2 regions of the Solibacillus sp. FSL R7-0682 genome follow, and region 1 is predicted to be linked to the other one. Evidence: riboswitches for the same ligand, from Rfam matches in the RefSeq annotation. Region 1 holds a riboswitch; the other holds the start of a gene.
The links. A riboswitch is a leader RNA that binds a small molecule or an ion and turns the genes downstream of it on or off. The one in region 1 is predicted to bind glycine.

Region 1 (10,714 bases):
AAAGTTTTCAAAACCTCCATTACAAAACTCTTAACATTTGAAAGTTTAGGCTAATTACTTATCCATCTTCACACACGCGATCTTTCCACAAAATGGTTCCATAAATATCAAATGCTTCAATTTTCAATGAGTTTATTAGATAAACAGTAAAAGGATGTTTATGAAGTTGTATTCTATAAAGATGAATGCGGATTTCGTATTGGATATAAAAAGTTGGATTATAAATATTGGACAAATACTGCCAAAGGTGAGATAAATCCCTATTACAGAAAATGGCACAATTCCTCTTCATGAATTGCGCAAGATTGTTGCATAAGGGTGGCTAAGCACAATACGATTTTTGGGACTAAATTTAAATTAAGGCTACTAAACACCGCTCTATCAATGTTCAAAGGAAATAGTAACTAAAATGCCGAAGTAATAGCTAATGTGTAAAATTACTTTAGGATGTGTAAAAATGAAAAAAATTACTTTAATCATAGGAATCTTGAAGAACTTTTCCCCTTTCCAAATCCACTAAATAATATGAGCTACTCGGATCAACACCCATATCACTACAATTATCTTTAAAAGTAAATTAAAAAAACTGCACCTTCACTTGTTAGATATGTCTAACAAGTGAAGGTGCAATTTAAACAATACAGGATTTTTTCTTAAACTTTTAATAACATAGTGTAACTTTTACTTTCTGAACGTACACCTTATAAACCACATTTAAGCTGTGCACCACAGTTTGTACATGTGTTACAGCCGCCCATTTCCTCTACCGTACCTTGACGGCAAACTGGGCAAGTATTACCAACTTCAGAGCCAATTGTTACGTCAGTATCTGTTAATGGCTTAATTGTATCCACTAATACGACTTGGCGCTTCACTTGTTCTTCAGCTTGCTTTAATTCTTCAAATTCTAATTGCTCATCTGAATGAGATTCTTCTGCTTTTAACGTTAATACTTGTGTATCACGAGAGCCATCTACATATACCGTACCACCTTTAGCGCCGCCTTTGTATAGACGCTCGTACACTTGTTGTACTTGTTCTACACCGTAGCCTTTTGGTGCATTTACAGTTTTAGAAATTGATGAGTCAATCCAGTTTTGGATGATGCATTGTACATCCGCATGGGCTTCTGCAGATAGTTCCATGGACGATTTGAACCAACTTGGTAAATTGTTTTCATCTACACCTGGATTTGCATCTAAGTACTCTTTTACGATTTCTGCTTTTACTTCAATAAATTTACCTAAACGACCTGAACGGTAGTAAGTAAAGCTGAAGTATGGCTCTAGACCTGTTGCCACGCCAACCATTGTACCTGTGCTTCCTGTAGGAGCAACTGTTAATAAATGCGAGTTACGGATACCACTTGCGATAATCCCTTCTCGAATATGCTCTGGCATTTTTTTCATAAAGCCAGTATTAATAAATGCTTCACGTAAACGAGCTGTTTCTTCGCCTGTTTCACCTTCTAAGAATGGGAAGCTTCCGCGCTCTGTTGCTAATTCAATCGATTGTTCATATGCAGCGATTGCAATTGTTTTAAAGATTTCATCGACAAGCTGATTGCCCTCTTCTGAACCGTATTCTTTTTCACAATAAATTAGTAAGTCAGCAAGTCCCATAACGCCAAGACCTACACGGCGTTCGCCTAGTGCTTGCTTTTTGTTATCTTCTAAGAAGTAAGGTGTTGCATCAATAACGTTGTCTTGCATACGTACGCCAACTTTTACAGTTTTACGTAACGCATCAAAATCAACTGTTTTTGTTTCTTTATTTGCAAACTGCGCTAAGTTCACTGCAGCTAAGTTACATACTGAGTATGGCGCAAGAGGTTGTTCACCACACGGATTCGTTGCTACAACCTGTTGACCATATGCTTTTGCATTTGTCATATCGTTTGCATTATCGATAAAGAAAATTCCTGGCTCCGCAGCATAAGTCGCACAAATATTAATTAAATTCCAAAGATCCTTTGCTTTAATTGTGCGGTATGTACGTACTGGATAGCCTAGCTTTTCCCATTCACGAACATCGCCTACTTCATGCCATTTTTCGTTGTAATCCTTCATTTGCTCTGGTGTGTAGTTTGCAACATCTGGGAAGCGTAATGGGAAGTCACTATCCGTTTCAACTGCATGCATAAACTCTTTCGTTAATGTAACTGAAATATTAGCGCCCGTTAAAAACTCTGGGTTATGCACCGAATATGTTCCACCATCACGAAGCTTCATTTCTGCATCACGGATAATCGATTCGTTAAACCCACCGAAGCCTTCGATGTTTTTATAGTTTACAATACCTTGATACATTGCATCTTCTTGCTGTGTTAAAGGCTTGAATTTTAATTTTTCTTTTGCTAAACGGATAATTGATTCATCTGTTGTATTTTCGATTAAATAACGTAAAATACGTGGATTTTGCATTTTTGAAATGATGAATTCAACGATATCTGGATGCCAATCCGCTAACATAATCATTTGAGCACCGCGTCTTGAACCACCTTGTTCAACTAGATGTGTTAGCTTTGCAATATCATCTAACCAGCTAACAGAACCTGATGATTTACCATTTACACCGCGCGCTAACGTATTACGTGGTCGAAGTGTTGAACCGTTTGTCCCAACACCACCGCCGCGACTCATAATTTCCATTACTTGCTTACGGTGATCACTAATGCCCTCACGAGAATCAGCCACAAATGGCATAACATAACAGTTAAAGAATGTAACTTCCGTTTCAGAGCCAGCACCGTAAATTACGCGACCAGCTGGAATGAAATTTAATTTTACAAGTTGCTCGTAAAATTTTTCAAACCATTCTTGACGTTTCTCTGGTGTTTTTTCTACTGAAGCTAGCCCTGTTGCATTACGTTTAGCAATTTGCTCATAATAAATTTCTAATGGTTTTTCGATAATATCAAGTGAACGGACAATAATACCCGTTACTTGCTCGTCCGGTTCTAGCACATGACGATAATCTTCTTCTATTAAAATTGATGCGGTTTTGTTTTCGTGGTCGATTGATTGTACAATGCCTAACCCACGAGCAGGGAATTTCGGATCTTGTTTTACAGTTAGTACAACAAAATCACCTGCTTTTAATGTTTTCTTTTCCGTGTCCTTAAAAGAATAACGGTCGATCATTACAAGACGAGATACCCCTTTATGGGTAATGTGCATATCCGGTGTAATTGGATGCACTTGCGGAAATTCCTTAATATCTTGATTTAATTGATCGACTGGGATGGTTTGCTCTACTACACTTGCCATCACAAAAGCCCCCTTTGAACGATTGAATATTGTTAAACTTCCCAACAAAAATGAGAATCAAACACTATATATTGTGTTTGATTCTTTTGTACTAAACTATATGTTGAGTCCAATTTATTTACTTAAAAAAGATTACAACATATATTTTTTTCAAACAAGGGCTTGATTTTTTTTTTTTTATAGTAAGTCCACTAATATCAACGTTTCGAGTCCCAAAAAAAATTTTCAAACAGATGTTCGTTTTTATTTTTTGAAATTCCATTCATCTGTCAAATACTTTTTTCGTTCAATTTCTTGAACATATTGTAACTGTTCATTTGTTAACTTATACGGAATGAGTTTAATTTGTAGTGCTTCTTCAAATCCTTTTGAGAATGCTTCCATACATTGTTCTATTGTAAATTTTATTTCTGTTAATTGATTAATGGCTACTGCTTTTTCTGGTAACTTTTGGCGCATCTTTTCTTTCGATATTTCAGAATCAAAATTAAAAACTGAAAGTAATAACTCTTCATCTAAATCTAATAAGATGGCACCATGTTGTAAAATAACACCTTTTTGACGTGTTTGCGCACTACCCGCTACTTTTTTACCTTCAACAACAAGTTCATACCAGCTCGGTGCATCAAAACAAACCGCGCTTTTTGGTTTTTTCAAATCATCTAATTTTTCTTGCGTATCAGGTACGCTAAAATACGCTTCTAAGCCTAGTTTTTGGAATCCCAATAAAAGACCCTCACTAATGACACGATATGCTTCTGTGACGCTTGCAGGCATTTCTGGATAGTTTTCTGATACGATTACCGAATAAGTAAGTTCTTGATCATGTAAAACTGCTCGTCCACCTGTTGGACGGCGTACAAAACCTAAATTTTTCTCATTAATCGTCTCCATATTAATATCACGTGCAACTTGCTGAAAATAACCGATTGAAAGTGTCGCAGGATTCCATTCATAAAATCGAATGACTGGTGGTATACTACCTTCACTATGCCAATCAAGTAACGCTTCATCCAAGGCCATATTAAAAGATGGACTGCATGGGCCTGAATTAATAAAATACCATTGTTTTTTCAAAATATACTCGCCTCCACTAATGCATTTTTACAAACTGACTCGACTATCTCTAGTTCATCTTTTATAATAGAACTAGAGAAAGAAAGGGGCAATATTGCAGTGACAATTTTATACACGATTTTAGCTATTTTAGCAGTCATCGTAGTGTATGTAGTAGTAAATTCACTACGCTTAAAAAAAGCCGTAACAAACTTAACACAAGAGCAATTTATTGAAGGCTACCGTAAAGCACAATTAATTGATTTACGTGAACCAAAAGAATTCGAAGCAGGACACATTTTAGGCGCTCGTAACATCCCTATGACACAATTTAACACACGTCATAAGGAGATTCGTCCAGATCTACCAGTATATCTTTACTGCCAAAACTCTGGTCGTAGCTCTCGTGCTGCATTAAACTTAAAGAAAAAAGGCTACACACAAATTTACCAACTTCAAGGTGGGTTTAAAACTTGGACAGGTAAAGTTAAATCAAAATAATTTCTTCAGCCGTCCTACATTATCCATGTGGGACGGCTTTTTATTTGGAGTTTCTACTATTATATAGAAAATTGTAAGAAGTCTAACTTCTACTAAAAAAAAGACAGGAGATTCCCCCCTGCCTTTCTTCATTTCTTCATATTACGCTTCTTGCTTCGTATAGCGTAAAATCGGTGTACGAGCAGCACGTGTTTCATCTAGTCGATTGACGACAGTTGTATGCGGTGCCTCTTGTACTAATGTTGGATTATCAATTGTTTCTTGCGCAATTTGAATCATCGCATCACAGAATGCATCTAACGTTTCTTTCGATTCCGTCTCAGTTGGTTCAATCATAATTCCCTCTTCTACGTTTAACGGGAAGTACACAGTTGGTGGGTGGTAGCCAAAGTCTAAAAGGCGTTTAGCAATATCAAGTGTACGAACACCTAGTTTCTTTTGACGACGACCTGATAATACGAATTCATGCTTACAATGACGGTTGAACGGAAGATCGAAGTGTTCTTCTAAGCGACGCATCATATAGTTTGCATTTAAAACAGCATATTCAGTTACTGCTTTTAAGCCGTCTGGACCCATCGTACGAATGTACGTATAAGCACGTACATTAATGCCAAAGTTTCCATAGAATGGTTTCACACGTCCGATTGATTGCGGACGGTTGTAATCAAAGTGGAATGAGCCATCTTCTTTTTTCACTAATACTGGCTTTGGTAAGAAAGGAATTAAATCTGCCTTCACCCCTACTGGACCAGAACCTGGACCACCGCCACCGTGTGGACCTGTGAATGTTTTGTGCAAATTTAAGTGTACACAGTCAAAGCCCATATCGCCAGGACGTGCCTTACTCATAACAGCATTTAAATTTGCACCGTCATAGTATACTTTACCACCAACACCATGAACGATTTCTGCCATTTCTAAAATGTTTTCCTCAAATAAACCAAGTGTATTCGGATTTGTTAGCATTAATGCTGCTGTATCTGGGCCTACGACACGACGTAAGTCATCTAAATCCACTAATCCATCTTCGCCTGATTTAATTGTAATCGTTTCAAAGCCTGCTACTGTTGCAGAAGCTGGGTTTGTACCGTGCGCTGAGTCAGGCACAATTACTTTATTACGGTGACCTTCACCATTTGCTTCATGGAATGCACGAATCATCATTAGTGCTGTCCATTCTCCGTGTGCACCTGCTGCTGGTTGTAATGTTACTTCATCCATCCCTGTAATTTCTTCAAGTGATGTTTGAAGATCATATAATAATTCCATTGCGCCTTGTACAGTCGTTTCATCTTGTAAAGGGTGAATATGTGAGAAGCCCGCATAGCGTGCAACCGTTTCATTAATTTTTGGGTTGTATTTCATCGTACAAGAACCTAATGGATAGAAGCCTGAGTCAACACCGTGGTTACGACGTGATAATGCTGTATAGTGACGCATAATATCCAGTTCAGAAACTTCTGGAAGTTCTGCCGGCTCTTGACGTACTAATTCTTTCGGTAATAAATCGTTTAAATCGAAATCTGGCACATCAAGTGGCTCAAGATTGTACCCTACACGACCTTCTTTTGTCACTTCAAAAATGAGTGTTTGGTTTTCGTTATGCATTGTGAGCCCCCATTTCTGCAACTAATTGCAAGATTTCTTCTTTTGTACGAATTTCTGTTACTGCAATTAACGCATGGTTTTCTAATTCTGGATAGACACGACCTAAATCAAAGCCACCGATAATACCTTTTTCAATTAACGCTTTGTTAATTTCGGTTACAGATTTATTTGTTTTTACAACGATTTCATTGAAGTGTGCGCCTTGGTAAGCTACTTCAAAGCCAGCTGCTTCAAATGCATTTTTTGCAAAACGTGTTTTCACGATGTTTTGCTTCGCCATTTCTTGTACCCCTTGTTTTCCAAGTGCAGTCATAGCTACAGAAGCTGCAAGGGCAAGTAATGCTTGGTTTGAACAGATATTCGAAGTAGCTTTATCACGACGAATATGTTGCTCACGTGCTTGTAATGTTAATACATAACCACGTCGACCATCTTGGTCCACTGTCTCACCAACTAAACGACCTGGTACTTTACGCATTAATTTGTTTGTTACTGCGAAGAATCCACAGTGAGGGCCACCAAACGCTTCTGCAATTCCGAATGGTTGGGCGTCTCCAACTGTAATGTCTGCGCCTAATTTACCAGGTGGTGTTAAAACGCCAAGAGATAACGGGTTTGCTGATACAATAAACAAGCCCTTTGCTTCATGCGTAATATCAGCCAATGTTTGAAGGTTTTCAATTTGGCCGAAGAAGTTCGGATATTGTACGATTACACCAGCCGTTTGATCATCTACTAATCCTTTTAATGCCTCAACATCTGTAACACCGTCTTTTGTTGGCACGGTTACGATTTCAATCGATTGCCCATATGCATAAGTTGCTACAACGTCTTTATATTCTGGGTGAACGGCACCTGAAACAATTAATTTTTTACGTCGTGTATGACCTGCTGCAAGCATTCCCGCTTCTGCTAATGCTGTACCGCCATCATACATTGAAGAGTTGGCAAGATCCATGCCTGTTAACTCTGCAATCATTGTTTGGAATTCGAAAATTGCCTGTAATTCCCCTTGTGAAATTTCTGGTTGATACGGTGTGTATGCAGTATAAAATTCAGAACGAGAAATGACATGGTCAACAATTACGGGCTTATAATGGTTGTATACTCCTGCACCTAGGAATGACACATTAGAAGCTGTATCTTTGTTTTTTCCAGCTAATTGCGCTAATTCTTTCATTAATGCCGCTTCCGATTTTGCTTCTTTAATATTATAAAGACCTTGGAAACGTACTTTCTCTGGAATGTCAGCAAATAGCTCATCAATTGAAGCAACACCGATGCGCTCTAACATTTCTCGCTTATCTTGTTCCGTCATTGGTAAATAACGATGATTCATTCGAAACCCTCTTTTCAATTATTATTTACTGCGTTTATAAAATGGTGTTTCAACAATTATCGCTTTTGCTTTATTTTTGCGAATTTCAATTTCTACTTCAATTCCAACTTCCGCAAATTTTGCGTCAATTAAAGCTAAACCGATATTACGTTTTGTCATTGGGGATTGTGTACCAGTCGTTACTTCACCGATTTCAATTCCATCTTTTAATACTTTATAGCCATGACGTGGAATGCCTTTATCAATCATTTCCACTCCAACTAATTTTCGTGTTAATCCTTTTTCCTTTTGCTCAATTAAAGCCTGTTGCCCGATAAATTGAGGATCTTTTGCTAATTTCACAGCAAAGCCAATGCCTGCTTCAAGTGGGGAAATATCTTTTGATAATTCCTGGCCATATAATGGGAGACAACTTTCAAAACGCAATGTATCGCGAGCACCTAGACCTGCTGCGATAACGCCTTTTTCCTTACCTGCTTCCAAAATTTTGTTCCAAAGGTCTACAATAGCCTCAGGCATGCCGTAAATTTCAAAGCCGTCTTCTCCTGTGTAACCAGAGCGAGATACAAGTACACTATGTCCAGCAACAGACACATTATCCTGGAATTTGAAATATTTGATTGTTGAAAGGTCTGTTTCCGTTAATGTTTGAAGTACTTCTTCCGATAACGGACCTTGTAGGGCAATTTGTGCATAATTTGCAGATTCATTTGTTATTGTAACGTTACCTTCTAGATGTTGTTGTAACCATGCAAAGTCTTTTTCAATATTTGCAGCATTTACACAAAGTAAATAACGGTTATCGTCTAAACGATAAGTTAATAAATCGTCTACAACACCGCCTGTTTCATAGCAAAGTGCACTGTATTGTGCACCGCCAACCGAAATTTTAGATACATCATTCGATAACATTTTTTGTAAAAAAGGAAGTGCATCTGGGCCTTCAACAAAAATTTCGCCCATATGTGAAACATCAAAAAGGCCAGCACGATTACGTACTGCATCATGTTCTTCTTTAATCGAACTGAATTGTACTGGTAACTCCCAGCCTCCAAAATCAATTGTTTTTCCACCATACTTTGCATACTCATCAAAAAGTGGTGTACGTTTTAATCCATTTGTCATTTCGAAATCCTCCTTTAATTAGTATGTACTTTTAGCTAACTTCATAAAGCAAAAAAGGACAGAAGAATCCCATTGTATGAGATTCTCTGTCCTTGCACCTGAAAGTTACACCTAAACTTGAGTTCTTTCACACTTTAGGCTTTCCCCTTTGGTGGCTGTATTAATAATACAGCGCTCTCCAGAGTTGCGTCCAATACGAGTCTTTTTGCCTGAGAGATTCATAGCGCTTGCTACTTGCTCCTTCGGCGACGTGACTTCACGTTCTCTCCCCGTATCATCATCCGCGATAGGTTAAATTAACTAAATGAAAAATATAACGCTTAGCAATATCCTAACATTGAATGTCATAAAAACGCAATCTTTTTTTATTTCAACTTAAAAACCGAACATTAATAATAATAAAATATATTTTATTCGCCTTTTAGTCGATTTACTTGAAAACCAATATATTCTACAATTTGACGAAGTGTACGGTTTGCTGTTAATACTTGTATATGTCCAGCTTCACGATAAAATTTGCGTCTCGTGTTATATAGTTCTTCCAAGTCTTGTTCGGTCGACTTTTGTACGATTGGACGGTTTTTATCATTTTTAATACGCACATAAATATCGTCAAATCGTGCATCTAAAAAAAATACAAGCCCACTTCTGCGCATAATTCGCCGATTTTCTTCTTTCATTGCAACCCCGCCACCTGTAGCGATAATACATGCTTCATCTCGGAAATTTTTTAAAAACTCCGTTTCGATTTCACGAAAGCGTTGTTCACCATATTTTTCAAAAATTTCAGGGATCGACATTCCTTGCTGCCGTACAATCTCGTGATCCATATCATAATAGGGCATTTTTAAGAAATAGCTTAATCGTCTTCCAATAGCACTTTTCCCACAGCCCATAAAACCAACTAAATATATTTTTCGCATGCCAATCACCTTCTTCTAATTACGAGCTACTCGATTCATTTATTCATAGTACTTAGTATGTTTATCGTAGCACGAACGTAAATAGATTCCAATGAATTATAGGTATTTGTCTTTGATTTATTTCTATTGAATGGTCATGACATTGATATTTTTCATTCGAAGCCATCCAACCTTTATTTAATAAGGTTTTCTATTAGTCAAAAGGTTTTTATATACGCCTATAAATTATTATTTCAATAATCCGAACAGCGAATTTCACCGAATTACGTCGGGTGAAGTGGGGTACATTTGGGGTACAGTAAATTATGAACACTATTCTTATTATTAATGAACATTAATTTCGGGCAGGTGTGATTGAATAGCATAAATAAAATAGCCCTCCACATTTTCTGTGGAAGGCTTTATTTATTCCCTCATTATGTACTCGCGCTTATATAATATCTCAGTCGCATCATAATCATATTGTCTTTTAATTTCATCGACTAACTCTTCGTCAGTTTCTGGCATTTTCCCACCCGGTCCCATAAACAAAACTGTCCCTCCTTTTACATTAACTTGCCTATGCATGTAATAAAAATCAACGATTACAACAGTTTCTTCTAATCGCATTTCCCGCCACCCCTTTTACAATATTTTACAAAAAAGAGTGTCAGAAAGATATAAAACACCTCAAAATTTCTTTTTGGGTACTTTTTAAAGAAAAATTTAAAGGCTATCACTAAAGCCCGTTATTTATTTTGTCTCATCAGAATGGACAACTCTTATATCGAAAGCTTCCCACTTAAGGTTGTGTTTACTTGCCATCTCTTGATATATATTATTTATTTCTATTTGCAATTTATCAGTAATTACTTGTTTATCCGGTACTATTACATGAATCCTAATATCAT
Region 2 (10,714 bases), 250 kb from region 1:
TTAGCAGTTTATATAAATACATTCATTAAAAATCTTTATAGTTATATTTACATTAATATTCAATCTCATTCACCTCACACTAAGAGCTCTATTGAGGTCGGAGTTACTTTAGAAACAAGTTTGATTATTCATTACTCTAAACCATTGACTTTACTGTATATAAAAAGCTGTCGTTTTGAACAAAGATTGATCAAAATGAAAAATCTCATTTATTTTTAATAACAGTTTTTTATAAAAGGCTCTGTAAAATAACTCTGTGATATTTGAATAAAACGAACGTTTTTAATGTAGAAAAAAATGATTGTGAGTGATACGAATGATCATTAAAGAGGTTGAAAAACAAACACAGCCGACCAATATCATTTAAAAGAGTTTTTCGTTAAATCCCTTAACTCATATTCTGCAAGTGAACCTGTCTTTAAAGAGGTTTCTAAAAAGAAGTATAAAGGTGGATACACTTGTACTCATTGTCATTCAAATAATGCGGTTCGTTTTGAAAATATTCAGTAAAGGGCGGTATGAAAACCATGGAACGTCAACGTTACCGTTGTAAAGATTGCGGTAAATCTTTTACTAATGTAACTAATACACCTTTATATCGTACTCATCTTCTACACAAATGGTTGGATTTTGTCCAGTGTATGATTGATTGAGGGATATTCTCTTCGTAAGGCAACAGAGATGATTGAAATTCACTTCATTACTTTATTCTATTGGAGAAATGGAATATATAGTAATAGGAAAATAAGTATTTAATATTCGATATAGAGGAGGGAAACATATTTTGAAGAAACACTTTGTTTCCTTGCGTTCCAAGTATATTTTTATTAATTGGTTGTTCAGAGGTAGCTTTTAATCCTAATGAAGAACCAGTTGGAAGCCAAAGTAATCCCAATGAAGGGAAGGCCCATCTATATTATCCTTTCCTTTTTCTGAGTATAGAAAATAAGTCTCATCCATTTCTACGATACCTGAAAACTCTTCAAAATCCATTTGCATAGTGCTGAAAGCAAATATGTGGTGGTGAGCCCAACGCTAAATCTGCACAATTATTATTCATGCTTGCTTTCGCGGTCGCGCTCCCAGCACTCGGTATTTTCTAATCCTTCAATTTCATCCGCATAAAAAACTGGATTTTTCCCTGCTTTACGCTGCATTAAGTAATTGTCGAGTACTTTCTTTGCTACTTTCCAAAGCAGTAAAATCGCAATTAAGTTAATGAATGCCATAATACCCATGAATACATCCGCTAAATCCCATACAAGCTGTACTTTTGCTACAGCACCAAAGAAGACAAAGCCAACAACTAAAATACGGAATACATTCAAAATAACTTTAGAATTTTTGATGAACTCGATATTTGATTCACCGTAGTAATAGTTTCCAATAACAGAACTAAAGGCAAAGAAGAAAATCGTAACCGCTAAAACTGCACCTGCCCAATCACCAATACTATCTGATAAGGAAGCTTGAGTTAAATTAATTGATGCTGCATCTGCACTTAAATAAGCATCACTTAATAACACAATCATTGCTGTTGACGTACAAATAATTAATGTATCAATGAATACACCTAGTGTTTGAATTAACCCTTGCTTCACTGGGTGGGACACATCCGCTGTTGCGGCCGCATTTGGCACAGAACCCATACCTGCTTCATTAGAGAATAATCCACGCTTAATTCCGTTTAAGATTGCTGCCCCAATCATCCCTGCGAACATTTCCTCTGCACCAAAAGCAGATTTAATAATTAACGCAAACACATCAGGTACTTCTGTAATATTTAATACAACTACAATTAACGCTAAAATAATATAACCAATTGCCATGATCGGTACTAAATATGTTGTAACTGCAACAATACGACGTAAGCCACCAAAAATAATAACCGCAGTTAACACCGCTAAAATAACACCCATTACTGTACGCGATACACCAAAGCTATCATTGAATGCTATCGAAATCGTATTAGCTTGTACTGCATTAAAAATAAAACCGAAGCAAAGAGTAATGGCAATTGCAAACACAATTCCTAGCCAACGTTTTTTCAAACCTTTTTCAATATAGTAAGCTGGACCACCTCGGAATAATCCGCCCTTGTCCTTTACTTTATACACTTGTGCTAATGTACTTTCAATGAAAGACGACGCACCACCAATTAAGGCAATAAGCCACATCCAAAAAATTGCACCAGGTCCACCTAGGGCAATTGCTGTCGCTACTCCAGCAACATTCCCTGTACCAATACGTGAGGCCGCACTAATTGTAAACGCTTGGAACGAAGAAATCCCCTTCTTGCCATCCTTACCAACTGGCGCCTTTTCAATGATCACACGGAACATTTCTGGAATCATTCTAAATTGTACAAATCGAGTACGTATCGTGAAATATAAACCAATTCCTACAAGCATGTATATTAATAAATATGAATACATAAATGTATTAATTTCACCGACAATGTTTTCAATAAATGTCATCTTTTCTACCTCCTTAAAAATAAGCATACTACAAAAATGTGTTGTCAAAAAAATATTTAAAAATACAAAATATTATTATTTTACTTTACAATGATAGAAATGACGTCATTTAGAGAATAAAAAATACTTCTCGGAGTATTACATCAAATAAATACCCATTAACAATATGTCACAAAACCTCACATACCATACAAAAAAGAGCCACACAATTTACTTGTATGGCCCTTTTCGTATACATATTATTTCTTTCGATTTCTATATAAAATAACGAGCAAAATAAACCAAAGAGGTGTCAGCATTAAAGCCATTCTTGTCGCTTCTGAGATCGCCATAATAATAAGTAAAAATACAAAGAATACCAACACGAAATAGTTCACAAATGGTGTTAATGGTGCTTTGAAAATCGATGTTTTGTGTAATTCCGGATGACGTTTTTTGTAAAGAATATGGGATACTAAAATAATACTCCATACCCAAATAAAACATATGGCACTAATTGTCGTAACAATACTAAATGCATTCTCTGGCATTAAGTAACTAAGTAATGCTCCAACAGATACAACAATTGCAGAAAATGTTAACCCATTTTGCGGTACGCTGTTTTGATTTAATTTCGCGAATGCTTTTGGTGCAAGCTTATGATTTGCTAAACTATAAAGCATACGGCTTGTTGAGAACATCCCACTATTTCCCGCTGAAGCGGCTGATGTTAACACAACAAAGTTAATTAGTCCTGCAGCTACCGGAATACCAACTAACGCAAATACTTGCACGAACGGCGAATTTGCTGCACTTAACGTATCCCACGGGTTGATCGTTAAAATTACAAATAGCGCCCCAACATAAAACAGTAAAATACGTAAAGGAATTTTGTTAATTGCTGATGGAATGTTTTTTTGCGGATTCGCCGTTTCAGCAGCAGATACACCGACTAATTCCATTCCTACAAAAGCAAACACAACCATTTGGAAGGCCATTAAGAAGCCAAATGCGCCATTCGGGAATAATCCACCATGCTCCCAAAGATTTGATACAGCCACTTTCCCTGATTCTGTTTCAAAACCAATTACAAGTAAAACAATACCGATTGCAATTAACGCAACAATCGTAATAATTTTAATGAGCGCAAACCAAAACTCTAATTCACCAAATAATTTTACCGTTAATAAATTTAATACTAATAGAACGACTAAACAAAAAATTGCTGGCACCCATTGTGGAATATCGAACCAATATTGTGTGTACATGCCGACAGCAATAATGTCAGCCATTGCCGTCATGATCCAACAAAACCAGTACGTCCAACCAGTAATATAGCCTGCCCAGTCTCCTAAATATTCTGTGGCGAATTCAGTAAAGGATGAATAGCCACCCTTAGATAATAACAGCTCCCCTAGCGCACGCATAACGAAGAATAATGCGATTCCGACGATTAAGTACGCGAATATAATGGACGGTCCAGCGAGTGAAATTGCTTTTCCGGACCCTAAAAATAAGCCCGTCCCAATCGTACCTCCAATGGCAATAAGTTGCACGTGACGATTTTTAAGATCGCGTTTTAATTGTTGTTGTTCCAAGACAAGTCCCTCCAAATCATATACTTTTGTCTACTATTTTGTAGCGCAAAATAATGAGTATGTCTTCGCGGGCCATCTATCAAATTTTCTGAAAATAAAAAAAGGACTGATAATTACACCAGTCCCTGTTACGTAAGAATAATAACTTCCCTCATTACTCTTCTGTCCTTTTGCCTGAGATTATGAACCCTTCGGCGACGCTTGCATTGCGCTCTCTCCAGAAACTGCTCCCGACTGTAGTTTTATCCACAGCGATCTTCGCATTGATATGTATGCAATTGTTGCTAATAAAAATTTGATAATAATTCAAATTTCTAATACTCGCGTTTCAATACTATTATTGTACAATAACTAATACTAGCAATGTTTCACGAAAAAAACAATGTAACAACCTATGTTGCATACAACTATAATAGCAATTCAAATGAAATATCAACATTTTCTACACATAAAAGAGTATTATTATAAAGAAAAAATATTAAACAGAATATAATGAAATTTTAAATTCCCCTGATAATTTAACCATTTGCACCTTCAGATGTCATTTCACCCAATAGTTTGCACCATCATCACTACGAAGCATAAAGCCATATTCGATTAAATTGCGGCGTAGTGATACAAAATCGTCATGAACACCTTTTAATATTTCATTTACTTCTTTTTCTGTATAATTTTTTTGCTCATCAAATCTTTTTATAATGTGCTGTAAAATAACAATTTTCTTCTTTTCCTTGCTCGGAATGATTTCGATACTACCACCTAACCCTTTTTTAAAATATGTTTTTAATATCTTTTCCCGTTCTTGTTCTTCAATTGCATAACGTTCATCCACTTGCTTTGCCCCCTTATGAATTTGATAGTTTTGTGGCTCTTTTAATAACTGCATTAATGCTAAAAACACTTTAGCTTGGCGCTCTTTTTCACGTAGCTTGAAACGGTGCTGACGAACAGTAGAAACACTATTGACACTGCTATCGCGGACAATTTGCTGATCGCTTTCTCCCGCATAAAAATGACCCAACATTTCCATTTGGACATCACTTAATCCCGTTATTTTTTTATCTTGCTGTAATAATGCGTGAAATGGTGATTGATGAGCATCTGTTAAATGTACTTCCATCATTCCTAGTGCATTCAAAAATTTTCCTTCAACTGGAAATACTTCATGTTCATAATAGTTGGTTGTGCAAAATAAGCAGTGTAGCAATCCTTCTTTATCATAATAACCTTGCATTAACTGTTGGATAGATAAATTTTCATAATCCACAAACAAAACCTCGATTCGTTTACTATTTAATAAACAATTTACACTGTATTTAATTATTTGTAAACGAAATTTGTATTTGTTTATAAAAAAACCTTTATTACATTATTGAACTGTAATAAAGGTAAACGTTTTTATTGCTTAACTTCATAAAGGATCGATTGCTTTTCTAAAAGCACGCGATTAACTTCTATTAAAGTACCGTAAGTGAGCCCTGTCTTCTTCATTTTTACTACAAATGTTTTGGGAACCGCCAATTCATTACATGCAATTTGCGCTATTTGTTGAAGAGCTTTTGGATAATTAATTTTAACGAGCAATGTATCTCCTTCTTTTGTGACTTCTTCAAAAATACGGTCGCAGCTATCTGCATAAGTCGTTACAAATAATACCTCTTCTGTTTTGAAATCCACTTCAGGTACGGACGGAAATTGAAAAATGTCTGCCCATGTTTCATATAATTGTGGATCTTGAATTAAGGATAAGCTTGTTCCTACTTCGTGAGGAATAAAATTTAAGTTAAACAATAATTCATGCTCAATTTGTGTACCACTTGGAAGCTCTTGATTCGTAGGATTATCCAAAACTGATTTATCTTCGACAGACTGTTTATCGTCTGTACAGGCGAACAAAACAATGCTTAAAAGTAATGTACTTATTATTATCGAGTATTTCATTTATATCACCTTCCATTCTTTACAGTATTAGTCGGCTCTTTCATAAATTCGTTTCACAATTCTTCAAATTTTTATTGAGTATTCAAAATCCCCCTATGCTTTTCCGACTATCAATAAAGGTAAATTAACCTAAATTTCTAAATAGATAGTTTATTAAATTATAGGTACTAAGACTAGATTTACAGATTTTTATAGTATAAAATACACGAATACAACAAAATCCATTGAAGGGGTACATAAATGAACTTTTTAAAAAATTTAAGAGTGCGTAGCAAATTATTATTACTTATATCCATAAGTATACTTATCGCCATCGTTATTGCCGGTCTATCATTCATTCAATCAATTAAGATGGCAAATAATATGGAAACGATCTATGAAGAAAAATTTATACCAAATAGTTGGTTAAACAATGCGGTAAGTGTAAACCTACGTATAGACAGCACCATTATTCAAATGATGACGACTACTGACCAACAAGAAAAACAAGCATTACATAATGAAATTTATGATGGAATTGATCAAGTATTATCAGATTTTGCTCAATATAGTGAAATGAATTTAACAGATGAGGAACGTCAAGGAGTAGTAGATTACTATGATGCCGTTGACCGTTTAACAGTACACCAAGATAAAGTAATTGAATTAGCTTTAGCTGGTCAAAATGAAGAAGCCTATAAAATGTACCATGAAAGAGTTAAGCAACCACGTGAAGATCTTATCAGTACACTTCATATGTTAAGTCAAATTAAAGTAGGTCAAACGGAACAAATCGTACTAAATAGTATTACATCTTCGGATGAAAGTAATTTACGAAATGTAATTATTAATATTGGTGCGATTATTATTTTACTTGTTTTAGGAGTATTAATTTCACTCATGATAACAAAACCAATTGAACAGTTGCGTGTTCAATTACGAAAAGTACAAAATGGAGATTTCACTGTTCATGGTGACTATCAATCTAAAGATGAAATTGGAGCACTTACCCAATCATTTAATGAAACGATTTCTTCTTTAAACAACGACTTACAAAAAGTAAAATCATCATCTGATCATGTCGAAAATACATCACAAGAGTTGATGGCCAATGTTGAACAGTCAACGGCTGCAGCAGAACATGTCGTATCTTCAATTCAGGAAATTTCTTCAGGAGCAGAGGAAACAAAATACCGTTTAGAACAAAATGCAATAATAATAGAACGCGTAGCGAATGGTTTTACTACAATCCAACAAGATTTTCAAGCTATTGACCGTTTAGCACAAAAATCAATTGCTGAGTCGAAAGAAGGCTCTGTCATTGTGAGCAAAAACGTTGAACAAATGAAAAACATTAAATTATCCGTTCAACAATCCAATGAAGTTGTTCAAACGCTTGCAAATCAAGTCGGTGAAGTCGATGAAATTTTAAAAGTTATCGACTGGATTTCGGGTCAAACAAACTTATTAGCACTTAATGCTGCTATTGAAGCTGCTCGTGCAGGTGAGCATGGTAAAGGATTTGCAGTTGTTGCGGATGAAGTTCGGAAATTAGCAGAGCAATCAATTCAAGCAACGAAGTCTGTTGCAACAATTTTAGAAAACATAAAAAAAGATACGGATGAATCAGTTCAAATTATGAATGTTGTCATTGATGAGGCTGAAAGTGGACTTACAATTACAGAAAAAACCGCTCAAAAATTCCAGGAAATTTTACAAAACACACTAGAAGTAGGTCCTGTTATGCAAAAGACTACTTCATCTGTCAATCATATTGTCAAAGATTTTAGCATCTTTACTTCAAGCGCTGATACGATTTTAACAATTTCAATGAACAATTCGAAAAACAGTGCAATGGTTTCTGCCGCTTCAGAACAGCAAGCAGCAGCAATGGAAGATATGTCGCAATCTAGTCATAACTTAACAAATGTTGCTACTGAACTAAATGGTATTGTGAAGAAATTCACCTTACAATAAGCCAAATGGAATAGAGCCCGTAACGTAAAAACGTTACAGGCTCTTTTTACTACCCTACATTAGCATTTAAAATTTCTTTAAGTTGCACTGGGTCATCACACTTAATTGCTACATAGCGATACTCTTTTTCAATGCCCATAAACAATGTAGCTTTCTGCGGCACCTTCATTTTTAACACAAAATCAGGGTACACCGTTTCAAAATCTCGCATAACAAACTCTAAAGTATCTTTTTTACGTTTTTTCTCTAGAAATTCACGGTCTTCAATAATGCATTCAATGTGCGTAAAATCAATTTTTGCTCGCTTCATTAATCCTTGCGAAATGAACATACTGCGCTCGTTCACAGCAATTGGATTCAGGCGCACCGCTTGTATATCCCCTACAAAAAAGAGGATTGAATAGACATTAAACAATAGCAAAACAATGGAAACAATAGGCCACTTATCGTGAATAAAATAATGAATACCTAACGTTTCTACTATAATGGCATGAATCATCATGACTTGAAAGGCAATATAGCTTGATTTTTTATATATCGTAATACCTGACATCGGTGCTTTTTTCCAGCTAAATAATGCATAATAAAACATAAGTGCTTCAGCGCAAAGCACTTGAATAATCGGGTTATGCTTTACATATTGATTTACGCCATAATGGAATGAAAATAACACTGGTAAAGTACTTTCTTTTACATCACGTATGATTTTTGGCATATAGCGAACAAACGTTACGATAATAATTAATTCTACGACTACTAATAATAGTTCAATCCCAATTCCTATAAATGTAACTTTTTCAAATGGTCCTAATAGCTCTATAGGGATTATCAATCTCATCGCTATACAACCTAGTGCCGCTAAAGTAATGGACAGCTTCCAAGAAAACTTCCTTAAATACAACATGAATAACACAGGAGCAACAATCATTAAATCGATAAAAGACCCAACGACAACGCCGTGTGCTTGTTCTGGAACTGGTAATATATGCATGCCAATAGATGTTTGATAAACGGCATAGTTTCCAATTAAAACAAGGAGTAAAAGCGCTAACCAAACCTTACGCCCTTTTTCAATGAACACCATACGTCGACACCCCCCTTTTTTCTTCTGCTAATTATAATTTCACTATAATTTGATTATTCTAATTATAATATAGGACGTTGACTATGTCTTTGTATATTCCACTACGTTTTTTCCATTCTTGCCCAAATGACAAATTTCTGTCATAAACTTCCCATTTCTAACGTTTCGACAGTGAAAACCTTCCACATTTCCGCTACAATGAACAAGAGCCAAAATAATGAAAAGGAGGAGAATCGACTATTATGAGAACTTTTTACTTATCGATTCTTGCTGCATTATTACTATTCGTACCGAATGCCGCAGCACATACGTATTTAGACACGACAAACCCAGAAGATGGTACGACAATCACAGCACCTCTCCAAAAAATTGAATTGACCTATTCAGGGAAAATTGAAGAAGGTAGTACTTTTATTGTAAAGGGTGCAAGTGGAAGTGAATTTAAGCCGGCTACTGTTACAGTAGAAAATGGTTTGATGCAAGGAACATTTGATGAAGCGTTGCCGAATGATACTTATACAGTTTCATGGAACAGTATTAGTGAAGACGGTCATCCCCTTTCAGGTCAATTTTCTTTTACAGTAAATGCACCACTCGACGAAGTAACTGAAGGAAACACTCTATCAGAAGAATCAACGGAACCACAAGTTGAAGCAGAACAAACTGAAACGAATGAAGAGGACACGCAAACGAACACTGCCACTCCCCTTCTTATTGTAGGTGGGCTATTATTAGTAATTATCGTAATTAGTTTAATTACGTTAATGAAGCGTAAAAGAAAATGATAACGATTTTAATTAGTATAAGTCAGTTTTTGCTATACATTTCCTTCGCGGTATTAATGGGATCATTAATTCTCAAACTCATTCCTAGTGAATATAAGCCAACCATTTCTATACGAGAAAAATGGCTCTATATAAGTGCTTGGAGTATACCCGTATTTACGTTTGTACCGATTATCCAATTGCTCGTCATATTACAGCCGCAATTTGGACTAATACAATCTTTACAAAAAATTTTATTTTCTTACAAAATGGGACATGCATGGTTAGCTATTGTAGGCTTGTCGTTAATTTTCGTGTACATTCTTCACCAAATGCAAAAATCGCAACATTGGTTATACCCGATTATAAATGTAACTTTATTAGTTGCCATTCAAGCTGGTGTCGCTTATGCAAGCCATGCAAGCTCAATGGATTCTACGGTTGGTTTTTTTAATGACTGGATACATTTAATTGCCGTTAGCTGCTGGTTTGGAGTATTGCTCATTTTAAGCTTCTTTACATTAGATTCTAACAATTGGGAGGCCTTTTTAAAATGGTTTACACCTCTCGCGCTTGTAAGTGTCACAGCGATTGCCCTGAGTGGTGTGTTCTTAACGGAGACGATTGTACCCGCTTATGTTACAGGCTGGTCGACATTTTATGGGCTTGGTTTATTTGTAAAGCATGTACTACTTGTACCACTTGCAATTGTCATTTTGGCAAACGGCTTATTAATTAAATTAAAAATAAATAAAAAAAGCTTTAATCCCGTATTGTGGGTCAAGCTTGAGCTAGCTATTTTATTTTCGATTTTAGCTATTACGGCTATTTTCAGTGAACATCAACCACCAATGCCATTCGTCCAAATGGAAAATGTGTCTTCTCTTTTCCAGCTATTTTATACGACACCTTTAA

Region 2: it holds a riboswitch for glycine, as region 1 does, so the genes downstream of both, MKZ17_RS09335 (amino acid permease) here and gcvT (glycine cleavage system aminomethyltransferase GcvT) in region 1, are expected to answer to the same signal.

What each region holds. Positions count from the first base shown of each region.
Region 1 covers NZ_JBBOUI010000001.1:1,562,765-1,573,478, reverse strand. Annotated here, with positions in the region: gene MKZ17_RS08005 (vitamin B12-dependent ribonucleotide reductase) at 702-3,269, opposite strand; gene MKZ17_RS08000 (lipoate--protein ligase family protein) at 3,513-4,292, opposite strand; gene MKZ17_RS07995 (rhodanese-like domain-containing protein) at 4,446-4,826, shown strand; gene gcvPB (aminomethyl-transferring glycine dehydrogenase subunit GcvPB) at 4,968-6,437, opposite strand; gene gcvPA (aminomethyl-transferring glycine dehydrogenase subunit GcvPA) at 6,430-7,776, opposite strand; gene gcvT (glycine cleavage system aminomethyltransferase GcvT) at 7,798-8,901, opposite strand; glycine riboswitch at 8,986-9,085, opposite strand; glycine riboswitch at 9,089-9,182, opposite strand; gene MKZ17_RS07975 (shikimate kinase) at 9,312-9,824, opposite strand; gene MKZ17_RS07970 (hypothetical protein) at 10,230-10,433, opposite strand; gene MKZ17_RS07965 (hypothetical protein) at 10,557-10,714, opposite strand, start outside.
Region 2 covers NZ_JBBOUI010000001.1:1,817,100-1,827,813, reverse strand. Annotated here, with positions in the region: partial or broken gene MKZ17_RS09345 (transposase) at 337-744, shown strand; gene MKZ17_RS09340 (alanine/glycine:cation symporter family protein) at 1,053-2,477, opposite strand; gene MKZ17_RS09335 (amino acid permease) at 2,717-4,054, opposite strand; glycine riboswitch at 4,207-4,285, opposite strand; gene MKZ17_RS09330 (DUF2087 domain-containing protein) at 4,596-5,321, opposite strand; gene MKZ17_RS09325 (dehydrogenase) at 5,453-5,995, opposite strand; gene MKZ17_RS09320 (methyl-accepting chemotaxis protein) at 6,236-7,951, shown strand; gene MKZ17_RS09315 (beta-carotene 15,15'-monooxygenase) at 8,001-9,035, opposite strand; gene MKZ17_RS09310 (copper resistance CopC family protein) at 9,278-9,820, shown strand; gene MKZ17_RS09305 (copper resistance D family protein) at 9,817-10,714, shown strand, end outside.